Regions from separate parts of the Rothia sp. HMSC069D01 genome, predicted to be linked through region 1. Evidence: riboswitches for the same ligand, from Rfam matches in the RefSeq annotation. Region 1 holds a riboswitch; the other holds the start of a gene.

Region 1 (5,409 bases):
GTTCGCGGGTGAGTGCGGCGAGTCGGCGGGGGCCGAGTTCGAGTTCTTCGCGTACGGTACCGCGGATGAATTGGTATTCGGGTTCTTGGAAGACGTAGCCGATGCGGCTGAGCATTTGGGCTGGGGTCCAGGTGGGCACGTCCCAGTGTGCGGGCTCGCCACCGTGGTTACCGTCGTAATTACGCAGCGCGTCGGTGGCGGTGAGGGTGCCGTCGGGTGCGGTGAGGAGCCCTGCGAGGGTGAGGGCTAGGGTTGATTTGCCGGCGCCGTTGGGCCCGAGCACGCTGAGGTGTTCGCCGGCGTGCAGGGTGAGGTTGATGCCGCTGCGCAGTATGGGCAGGTCGGTGGGTGCGGGTGCGGGGGTGTCGCCGAGGCGTTTGATGGTGCGTCGGCGTGCACGTCGTTGTTTGGGGGTGGGTTGTGCGCGGGTGATGCTGAGGTTTTCGGCGCGAAGTAGCGCCTCGCCGTACTTGCTATCGCTGTTGCTCTGCGGCGCACGCGGCACGTAGTTGGGCACCCACACGCCCGCGTCGATGAGTTCTTGGCGGGCTTCGGTGAGCACGGTGTCGGGTGCGCCGTCGTGGGTGATGGTGCCGCCTTCGCCGAGTACGATAATGCGGTCCATGTGCGGCGCCCAGATGCTCACGCGATGTTCTACGACGAGCAGGGTCGCGCCGGTCGCCTCCGCAGCGGTGAGGATGCTGTCGCGTACTTCCTGCACGCCGGAGGGGTCGAGGTTGGCGGTGGGTTCGTCGAGGATCATGGCGCCGGGGTGCATCGAGAGGATGCCCGCCAGGCCGAGGCGCTGTTTCTGTCCGCCGGACAGTGCGCTGCTGGGGTGGTCGAGGGCAAGGTGGTTGAGCCCTACTGCGGTGAGGGCTTCGGTGACGCGGCCCCAGATTTCTTCGCGGGGTACGCGCAGGTTTTCGGGGCCGAAGGCTACGTCGTTGCCGACGGTTGCCATGACGATGGAGGATTCGGGGTCCTGCTGCATCATGCCCGCGGTGCCACGTGCTTCGGCGGGTGCTTGCCCGTTGATGGTGATGGTGCCGCCGGCGGATTCGCCGTCGTCATCGTGGAGCACACCGGCGATGGCGTGCAGGAGCGTCGATTTGCCGGCGCCGGAGGTGCCCAGTAGCAGGACTTTTTCACCGGGGTTGATGGTGAGGTTGAGTCCGCTGATGACGGGTTCTGGGCGTCCGGGGTGGTGCCAGCTGAAGTTGTTGAGCTCGATGCGCGCCCCGCGCGGTGTTGCTTCCATGATGGTTCCTTAGCCTTTTGTGTGGCTGCTGTAGTGTGCCGAGTGGTGACTCGTGGTGAGTGACTAGCCGGTGGATAGTTGCTGGTGGTTAGCGGCGGGTCTTGCCGGATGCCAGCGAGGAGAGCACACCGGTCTTGGCGAGGTTCTGCACGAGAATCCATGCGAGGAAGCCTGCGATCACTGCGCCGGAGATGACGGCGCACGCTACGTAGATGATTGCCTTGACCGGTTCCATGTCGGGGTAGTAGATGAAGATTTCGTTAACACCCATGAACAGGCCGCTGAGCGCACCGGCGAAGACTGCTACGAATGCGTCCCAGCGACGGTAGCGGAAGATTGCGAAGGCGATTTCAGCGCCAACGCCCTGGAAGAAGCCGGCAATCAGGATTTCACCACTCCACGCGCCGCCGGTGAAGAGCACGGAGATGAATGCTGCGACGATTTCACCGAAGAGTGCCGCACCGGGCTTGCGGATGAGCAGGCCGCTGAGGGTGCCGCCAAGCAGCCATGCGCCGGCGACGATGGGGCGGAATTCGGGTGCTGCTACGAGTGCAGTTTTGGCGGCGGGGCCGACTGCGATGTCCCAGATCCAGAAGATGACGGCGCAGGCTACTGCGATAACTGCGGCGATAACGATTTCGTTGACTCGCCAGCGCAGGTTCGGCTTCTTCGATTCTGCCTGGCTAGATGCCTGGGAGGCGGGGGTTGCGTTCTGTGACATTGGTGATCCTTCCGTCGTTGGAAGGGGAATGTCCTCGCCCTCTGATTGGACGAGGGCATTGAGAAGAAATTCGACTCCCTACGCCGGTACTAACCGGATCAGGTTCGAGGGTCTGCTTAGCACTCTCAGCGCCTCGGTGGCGCTCCCCTGTCGTTGTGGGCTTCCTTGTCCGTACCGTTGTGGTGCAGGTGGAAGCCCAGGTTCGATTGTAGGCGTGTCTGGCTGTTCGTGCCAATTTGCCGCTTTTTGTTTTCTTCTTCTGCCCACATTACAGAATTGCACGGTGTACAATTTTGGGACGGAGCGGCTCCAAGGCGGCACGAACGCCTTAAACCCTATACGCTAGGGAGTGGCGCTCTTTTCTCACCCAACCCCGAAGGGGTTCACGGGCAGGACGCCGCATCGTATACAGCTAAGGAGATACACATGAACCCCGTCGCTAAGCTTGCCATTGCGGGTATCAACATGGGCGCTACTGCCCTGGTTGGTAAGGGTCTGGGCGCAGCCTGGACCAAGGCTACCGGCAACCAGCCTCCCGCCATTTCCCACGACTCTGAAGACACCCTGCGTCAGGTCATCCTCTGGACCGTTCTGACCTCCGTCGTGGGTGCTGTGGTGAGCTTCGGTATTGCTCGCCTGCAGCGTCGTTTCTTCAACTAAGACTTTGCGCCTTCCGCGCGAAAGTTCATGAACTAGGCGGTACGTATCTCCACTCGGTACGTACCGCCTGGTGTTCCATCTTCAGCACGCCCGCCCCACTTCAGCCGGTTTCACGCCGCCGCTACGCTGAAGCGCCACCTCGGCATCCGAAAGCACAACTATGACTATTTCTTCTCCCCGCCGTAAGACGAAGGCTCCGCGTAGGGTCGTTGACCACGCGAACAGCCGCCGTTCGGTCGCGTCCTGGGTCATGTGGGATGTTGGTTCGTCGAGCTTCGACTCGATTATGATGACCTTCATCTTCACCGTGTACCTGACCAGTAGCTATTTCGGCACTCCCGAAGAGACCTCCTCGGCGCTGTCTCTGGGTCTGACCATTGCAGGGTTCCTCATTGCGATTCTGGCGCCGGTGACCGGTCAGCGTAACGACAAGTCTGGCCGCGGCATCTTCTGGCTCGGTGTGAACACCATGCTGCTAGTCGGCTCGATGGCGGCGTGCTTCTTCGTGGGCCCCACCCCGCAGTACTTGTGGCTGGGTGTCGCCCTGATTTCTGCGGCGAGCGTGTTCAGCGAGTTCGCGTACGTGAACTATAACGCCGTGCTGCCGCGCATCTCCCACCCGGAGAATATCGGTAAGATTTCGGGCGCCGGATGGGCTGCAGGCTACATTGGCGGCATCCTGGCGCTGGCTGTGGTGCTGTGGGGTTTTGTGCTTACCCCCGAAGTGCTCGGCCTGACCACCGATAACGCCCTGAATATCCGTGCGGTCGCATTGTTCGCTGCCGCCTGGTGTTTGATCTTCTGCGTGCCGCTGCTGGTGCGTATGCGCACCCGCGAGCGCTTCCTGCCGGAGGTGCTGCCCACCCGCGAGCTGCGTTTCCTGGAGCTCGGTATGGAGCGTCTCTCCCCGGCTCGTCAGGGCGGCCTGCTCGCCTCCTACAAGGCGCTGTGGCGCACCATTAAGCGGCTGAAGATGACGTCCCCGCAGACCCTGTGGTTCCTGATTGCTTCGGCGGTGTTTCGTGATGGTCTGTCCGGTATTTTTACGTTCGGCGGTATTCTCGCGGCGGGCACGTTCGGTTTCAGCACTTCCGAGGTGATCCTGTTCGGTATTGCCGGTAGCGCTGTCGCGGCGGTTGGCGCGATCCTGGGTGGTTACCTGGATGACTACCTGGGCCCGAAGACGATCATTGTTATCTCGCTGGTCGGCATTATCTTGGCGGCTACCCCGTTGCTGTTCTTCCCCGAACCGGGCGTGTTCTGGGTATGCGCCCTGCTGCTGTGCCTGTTCGTGGGCCCGGCGCAGTCGGCGTCCCGCACCTTCCTGGCGCGTCTGGCGGATCCCGGCACTGAGGGTGAGCTGTTCGGCCTGTACTCGACCACCGGTCGTGCCACCAGCTTCCTGGCGCCGATGCTGTTCGGCCTGTGTGTGAGCATCATGGGCGCGCAGATTTGGGGTGTGCTCGGTATTCTGATTGTTGTGGTGGCGGGTCTGCTCCTGCTGCTGCCGGTGAAGGCACCCGGCCCGTTGCGTGTGCGTGCGGCTCGCCGCGAGCAGAAGCGCCGCGACAAGGCTGCCCAGTAAGGCAACCCAGTAAAGCATGCGGGGCTAAGCGTCCTGCAAACCGCCCTTGCGAACCCCCGCGCAAACCCGTAAACGCAAAGGGAGGGGCGGGTAGAAGAATGATCTTCTACCCGCCCCTCCTTTGTGCTTAAGCAGTGCTTATCAAGCGGAGCTCAGTAAGCCGCGCCAGAGAGCTATACCAGAGAACCGCAGTGGCTAGTCCTCCACCACGTCATCCTCATCGTCAGAGACAGCATCCTCGGAGGAATCCAGCGCAATCTGCTGCTCCTCCTCATCAAGAACCTCATCGCTGGTCAGCTGAGCCCAGGTCGCGTCATCAATCAGCGGATCATCAATCACACGAACCCACAGCATCGAACCAGCCGCCAGAGCGCTCAGGTTCTCGTCATACGCCTCCGCAGGCAGACCCTCAAAGATCTCAGCCAGACGCGCAAACAGGTCATCGTACGAAATGTCGCCCTCAGCCTGCAGCCAGCACTCAGCCGCAAAATCAGACAGCTCATTCAGCTCAGTGTCACACAGCAGCAAGAACGGGCCGTCCTCACCCACACGCACACCCGAAGTACCCGGCATACGAGAAACCGCAATCGTACCGTTCAAGAACACACCCGGCAGGTGATCCTCAACCGTGTACTTCTCCAGGCTCTCAACCTCATCAGCATTCGGCAGCTCACCGCCATTCAGCAGATCCTGAACCAGCGGCAAAGTATCCTCAACCTCCGAGTACACCAGGCGCCACACGCCGCCGCAACGCTCCACCAGCTTAGCCAGCGACACAACACCCTCAGGGTGACGCGCCAGACCCGAGCTCTGCTCACTCAAGAACACCAGAGCCTCATGCAGTGGAACACGCTCAAAATACGGCTCAGAAGCCGACTCATCACGAGAAATGAACACAATACGCGACAGCTCATAGCTGAGGTCATCACGATCAACCACGTTCAAACCCAGATCCACCGGGTTCTGCTGATCCTTCGGCGCATTCGGGTCAACAATCACAGACAGCGGCTTCGGATACGGCGACACAACACCCTCATCCGAAATAATCGCAGTCTCATCAGTCAGGTACGCAAACTTCGAACCCAAGAAACGCGACGCAGTCGTCTTACCGCTACCAGAAACACCCACCAGCGCCACAGCGCGCTTCGACTCAGGGTCACCAATAACAGCCGCATGCAGCAT
Region 2 (5,409 bases), on a different contig from region 1:
AGAGACGTTGAATGACTGAATACAACGCTGACAAGGCACAAGAAAACGCCGCGCGTGAAGAAGCTACGCATGAAGAATCCATGCATAACAAAACCACGCAGGAAAAAGCCGCTCAGAAGAAAACTGCGCAGAAAAAAGCTGCACAGGAAGTAACCGGTAGCGAACAGCGCAAGGCAGAAGAGGAAGCCCTCAAAAAGCGCCTCGCCCTGCGCGTCACCGCACCCGGATACAAATACCCCTGGCACCGCTGGGCAATCCCCGTCGCGGGTGAAACCACCGCGGGTACCGGTGCGATTCTTATCCCCGTCATGGTGGGTCAATTCATCAACCAGCACATCGCCGGCAAAGCCCCCGACGCCTGGCCCATGTTCTGGGTGGTCGTCGCAGCCATCACCTTCATCGTGATTAATGAGTTCTTCGGCTGGGGCACCTCCATGACCCTCAGCGCGGAACTTAGCCGCGACTGGCGTATCTACATCAACCGGCTCATGGGGCGCACCCGCGCTGGCGTAGACTCCGGCGAAGCGGTCACCGTCATGAACAAAGACGTACGCCGCATTACGGATGTCTACTTCTCACTGCCGCTATTCGTCAACGCCATGATCATCGCGACCCTCGGTGCCGTGCAGCTCTGGCTGATCAACCCCGCCACCGCGATTGTCACCCTCATCGGCACGATTATCGTGGTTAGCGTTATCGCCTGGTACTCGACCTTCCTCGAATCCAAGATCGGCGAATACCGCGAAAAGGACGGCGAAGCCTCCTCACGCGCCTCCGACATCGCCACCGGTCTGCGCACCATCGCCGGCCTCGGCGCCGAAGAGCAGATGCGTGAACGCTACCACCGCGGCACCGACGAAGTTTTCGACAGCTACATGCGCTACGAAAAGACGCACCGCTGGATGTTCCTCATCCGCGCGCTGCTCGGCGGTGCCGTGACCCTGCTCGGCATCGGCTTTGCCCTCACCGGCCACGTCGAAAACGGCCGCTGGGTATCCGACACACCCGCCGCGTCCCTGGTGACCGTCGCCTCCATTATCGCGATGATGGGCGGCCCCATCTGGATTACCCAGAACTTCCTCACCGCATGGCGATACGCCAAGATTGCGCTCGCCAAGGTCGCCCGCCTCGAAGGTCACGCGGGCGTACGCCAGGGCGTGCTGAAGAGCCCGCGCACCGACGAAGAAATGGCGCAGCTGGCACGCGCCGAACAGGCAGTCGAGGCGAGCACCCTCGAGGTGCCCGTACCCGTCGCCCCCGCCGGTGCAAGCAACCCGCGCATCGTGTACGTCAACCCGCGCGACTACAACCTCACCGCGCAGGACTACGCCGAGGCGCTTGCCCGCACCCTGCGACGCGGGGGAGAGGACCTCAAGGACGCAACCGGCCGCCGCGTGCTGCTGAGCGAACCGAACCCCATGATTTTCGCGGGAACCCTGCAGGAGCACCTGCGCCTGGGCACCGTGCCGAACCCCGACGAGGAGCTGGCACAGGCAAAGGATGAGGAGCTGCTGAAGATTACCGACTCCCGCGAAATCGCCTACCGACTGGGCGGACGCAACCCCGAAGACTACTTCGCCGCCCGCATCACCAGCGAAGGCGCGAACCTCTCCGGCGGTCAGCGTCAGCGTCTGGCACTTGCCCGCGCGCTCGCACAGGATGCGCAGGTGCTCATCCTGACCGAGCCGCTGAACTCCGTGGACGAACCCAGCCAGCGCTACATCTACGATGCGATGGAAACCCAGGTCGGTAGCGACCGCCTGCCCGTCGGCTACCCCGGCCTGCTACAGGATATGAAGCAGGTCTACGTTGTCTCCACGACCGCGGAGACGACCCGCCGCATGGAACGCGACGGCTACCCCGTCGCTCAGGCAGAAACCCCCGCAACCACTCAGAATCAGGAGGTGAACTAGCATGGCAAAGCAGCTCCCCATCGAAACCCCCGCCTACGTGGCACGCCGCATGTGGAACTACCTCGCGGCGCATAAGGGGCGAGCCCTCTACACCTTCGTCATCTACATGGTCAGCACCCTCATGGGTGCGGTGGTGCCCCTGCAGATTGGTGCCACCGTGGACGACGTGGTGGCGGGCAAGTTCTCCAGCTACCCGTGGCAGCCGATTCTGATTATCCTGGCGGCATTCATCGTGCAGGCGATAACCCTCATGGTCTCCTCGTACAGTGCGGCGCGACTGGGTGCGCTCGTCACCCGTGACGCCAACCAGGACACCCTCGACGGCACCCTCGACCTGGACGCACGCACCGTGGAAGAAGCCGGCAGCGGCGACCTGCTCACCCGCGTGACCGACGACCTCTCCTCGGCAGCAAAATCCGTCAGTGAGGACCTGCTCGGCGCGATTTACGTGCTGCTGTACTTCATTATCTCTACGCTCTCCCTGGCGTTTGTGAGCCCCGCAATGGGTCTGATTATGCTGCCCATGATTGCCGGTCTTGCCCTCATCATGTCGAAGATGCTACCGCTCATGGCGGCACGCAACCAGACCGCTCAGGAGCGCGTGAGCGACCTCAACAGCGTGCTGACCGAGAACATTCGCGGCACCTCCACAATCCGTGAGCTGGGCATTCATACCGCCCGTGAAGACGCCTTCGCCGGCGAGAACAAGCGCCAGTTCGCCGCGCAGCTGGGCATGGTGCGCATCCGCCAGCTGTACTTCACCGTGGACGCTATCAACGCCTGGATCCCCACGGTTCTGTGCATGCTCTGGGGTGCCGCCTGCGTGGCTCTCGGCTGGGCAAGCTGGGGCGCCGTAGCGACCGCCTCGGTCATGGTTTTCAGCCTGCGAACCCTCGCCGACATGCTGAACCACCACGTCAGCAGCCTGCGCATCATGCTCGTGAACATGGGCCGCGTGTTTGGTGTGGTCTCCCTGGCGAAGAAGCAGCGTGAGGAGCGCGCACAGCACCGGGCCGAGGCCTTCTCCAAGGTGTTGGATGAAGCCGTGAAGAACCCGGAGTACGCCATTGACTGCACCGACGTCTCCTACGGCTACTCCCCGGACGCCCTGGTGCTTGAAGGCATCAACCTGAAGATTCGCCGCGGTGAGGCGCTCGCCCTGGTGGGTCGTTCCGGTTCGGGTAAGACCACCCTGGCGCGTCTGATTGGTGGTTCGCTGACCGCCCTGGAGGGCACCATCACCGTGATGGGTCGCCCGGTTGGTCACGGCGACTTCCCGACCGATGCCGCCGCCGATGGCCGCCCCCGACTGCTGGTCTGCACCCAGGAGGCACATGTCTTCTTCGGCACCCTCGCCGATAACTTCACGGTGGTCGTGCCGGATGCAACCGTCGAGCAGATGGGCGAGGCGCTGGACGCTATCGGTGCCCGCTGGTGGCGCGACCTGCCGCAGGGCATGGATACTGTCGTGAGCGGCGCGGATTCGCCGCTGACTCGCGACCAGATTCAGCAGCTGGCGCTGGCACGTATTGTGCTTGCTGACCCGCACGCCGTGATTCTGGACGAGTCCACCACTCAGCTGGAGCTCGCGGACGCAACCGAGTCCCTGAGCGCCGTGCTGGCGAACCGTGCGGTGCTGATTATTTCGCACGATGCGCGTATCGCCTCGCTGGCTGACCGTGCGGTCCTGCTGCACGAGGGCAGGATCATTGCGGAGGGTTCACCGGCAGAGATTTTCGCCCTCACCTAAGCTCTGGCCTAGCCCGGTGGATATGCCCGGCGATATGTCCGGCTGATAGTGCCCGGTACCGTCTAAAGCGGTGCCGGGCATTGCCTTTTAACGGGCGAGTTCTGGGGGGGGGTGCTGAAGCCTGCGCTGGAAAACCTGAGCCGGAATGGTGGTGCAGTACCGCAATGCTCAAACGAAAATTTCGGAGAGATTCACTTGTCACCCGCAAAACTTTCAGCTACTGAGAATCGTTGTGATAACCTGGCAGAGCGATATGGGGTGCCTTGAGACGCCCGCGACCCGCTGACCCGCCCAACACCCGCCCAACGAAGGGCATACGGCACAGGGGGCGCACGAAACGGCGTAAGAAAACTCAAGGCTGAGAGAATCACCCATTGAACCTGCTCTAGTTCGAACTAGCGAAGGGATTATCGATAATGGCAGAGCAGCCTACCGCGCCCTCGTGCGCACCCACCACCCCCACCAACCCTGTACCCGGCGCGAGCGCCTCCGGAAACCCCCGGGCATCTCAGACAGCTCGCGTGCCGAGGGTCCTCTCGATTGCGGGAACCGACCCCTCCGGCGGTGCGGGCATTCAGGCGGACCTCAAATCCATTACCGCATCCGGCGGTTACGGCATGTGCGTGACCACCTCGCTGGTCGCTCAGAACACCTGTGGGGTTCGTGAAGTATTCACCCCGCCCCTGGAGTTTTTGACCGCTCAGCTTGCCGCCGTTTTTGATGACGTCACGGTGGATGCCGTGAAAATCGGCATGCTCGGCGACGCGGACACGATCCGTACCGTCCGCACCTGGCTGAGCGAGCACCCCGTGCCCGTGGTTGTGCTCGACCCGGTCATGATTGCCTCCAGCGGTGACCGCCTGCTACAGGCGGAAGCGGAGCAGGCGCTTCGCGACCTCGTGCCGCTCGTGAATGTGATCACCCCGAACATTCCGGAGCTCGCCGTGCTCTGTGAGAAGGAGCCCGCCCAGACTTTCGATGAGGCGCACGAGCAGGCGGCGAACCTTGCGGCGGCGACCGGAACCACCGTGATTGTGAAGGGCGGCCACCTGTGCGGTCAGGACGCCGGTAACACCGCGGTCTTCCCGGACGGCACCTGCGCGCACGTACACACCCCGCGCCTGGACAGCCGTAATACGCACGGCACCGGATGCTCCCTGTCCTCTTCGCTGGCAACCCGCCTGGGCGTGGAACTGCTCCAGCACACTGAAGCCGCAGAACACACCGCAGAGCAGAGCGTTCTGACCAGCGAAGACACCCACCGCGCCCTGCAGTGGAGCACCCGCTGGCTCCACGAATCCATTGCCGCAGGTGCCGGGCTGCAGGTCGGCTCCGGTGAGGGCCACGGTCCGGTGGACCACGCCGCCCGTGCCCGCCGCCTGGAGGCTGCCGCCTCCGCGTACCCGTGGCATCACCTGCTCGCCACCACCGACTCTGAGGGCAATACTCTGGACGGCACCAGCCCGGAGCGTCTGCTGCCGGTCAGCCCCGTGCCCGCCGGTGAAGCTGTCGTAAAGCCCGCCGGTCCCTGGACCGCCGCCCTCTGGGCAGCCGGTGGCGAAACCTGGCACCAGATCCTGGACCTGCCCTTCGTGCGTGCCCTCGGTGACGGCACCCTCGACGAGGACCTGTTCGCCTTCTACCTGGACCAGGACGCCCTCTACCTGCGTGATTATTCGCGTGCGCTCGCGACCCTCTCGGCGCGTGCTGACATCGCTGAGGCGCAGGTGCACTGGGCCGCCGGCG

The links. A riboswitch is a leader RNA that binds a small molecule or an ion and turns the genes downstream of it on or off. The one in region 1 is predicted to bind thiamine pyrophosphate.
Region 2: it holds a riboswitch for thiamine pyrophosphate, as region 1 does, so the genes downstream of both, HMPREF2710_RS06540 (bifunctional hydroxymethylpyrimidine kinase/phosphomethylpyrimidine kinase) here and HMPREF2710_RS07995 (ECF transporter S component) in region 1, are expected to answer to the same signal.

What each region holds. Positions count from the first base shown of each region.
Region 1 covers NZ_KV800109.1:27,591-32,999, reverse strand. The annotation lists gene HMPREF2710_RS08000 (ABC transporter ATP-binding protein) at 1-1,261, opposite strand, end outside; gene HMPREF2710_RS07995 (ECF transporter S component) at 1,350-1,982, opposite strand; TPP riboswitch at 2,041-2,141, opposite strand; gene HMPREF2710_RS07990 (DUF4235 domain-containing protein) at 2,409-2,642, shown strand; gene HMPREF2710_RS07985 (MFS transporter) at 2,803-4,227, shown strand; gene HMPREF2710_RS07980 (septin family protein) at 4,423-5,409, opposite strand, start outside.
Region 2 covers NZ_KV800108.1:506,269-511,677, reverse strand. The annotation lists gene HMPREF2710_RS06550 (ABC transporter transmembrane domain-containing protein) at 12-1,913, shown strand; gene HMPREF2710_RS06545 (ABC transporter ATP-binding protein) at 1,915-3,663, shown strand; TPP riboswitch at 3,908-4,088, shown strand; gene HMPREF2710_RS06540 (bifunctional hydroxymethylpyrimidine kinase/phosphomethylpyrimidine kinase) at 4,080-5,409, shown strand, end outside.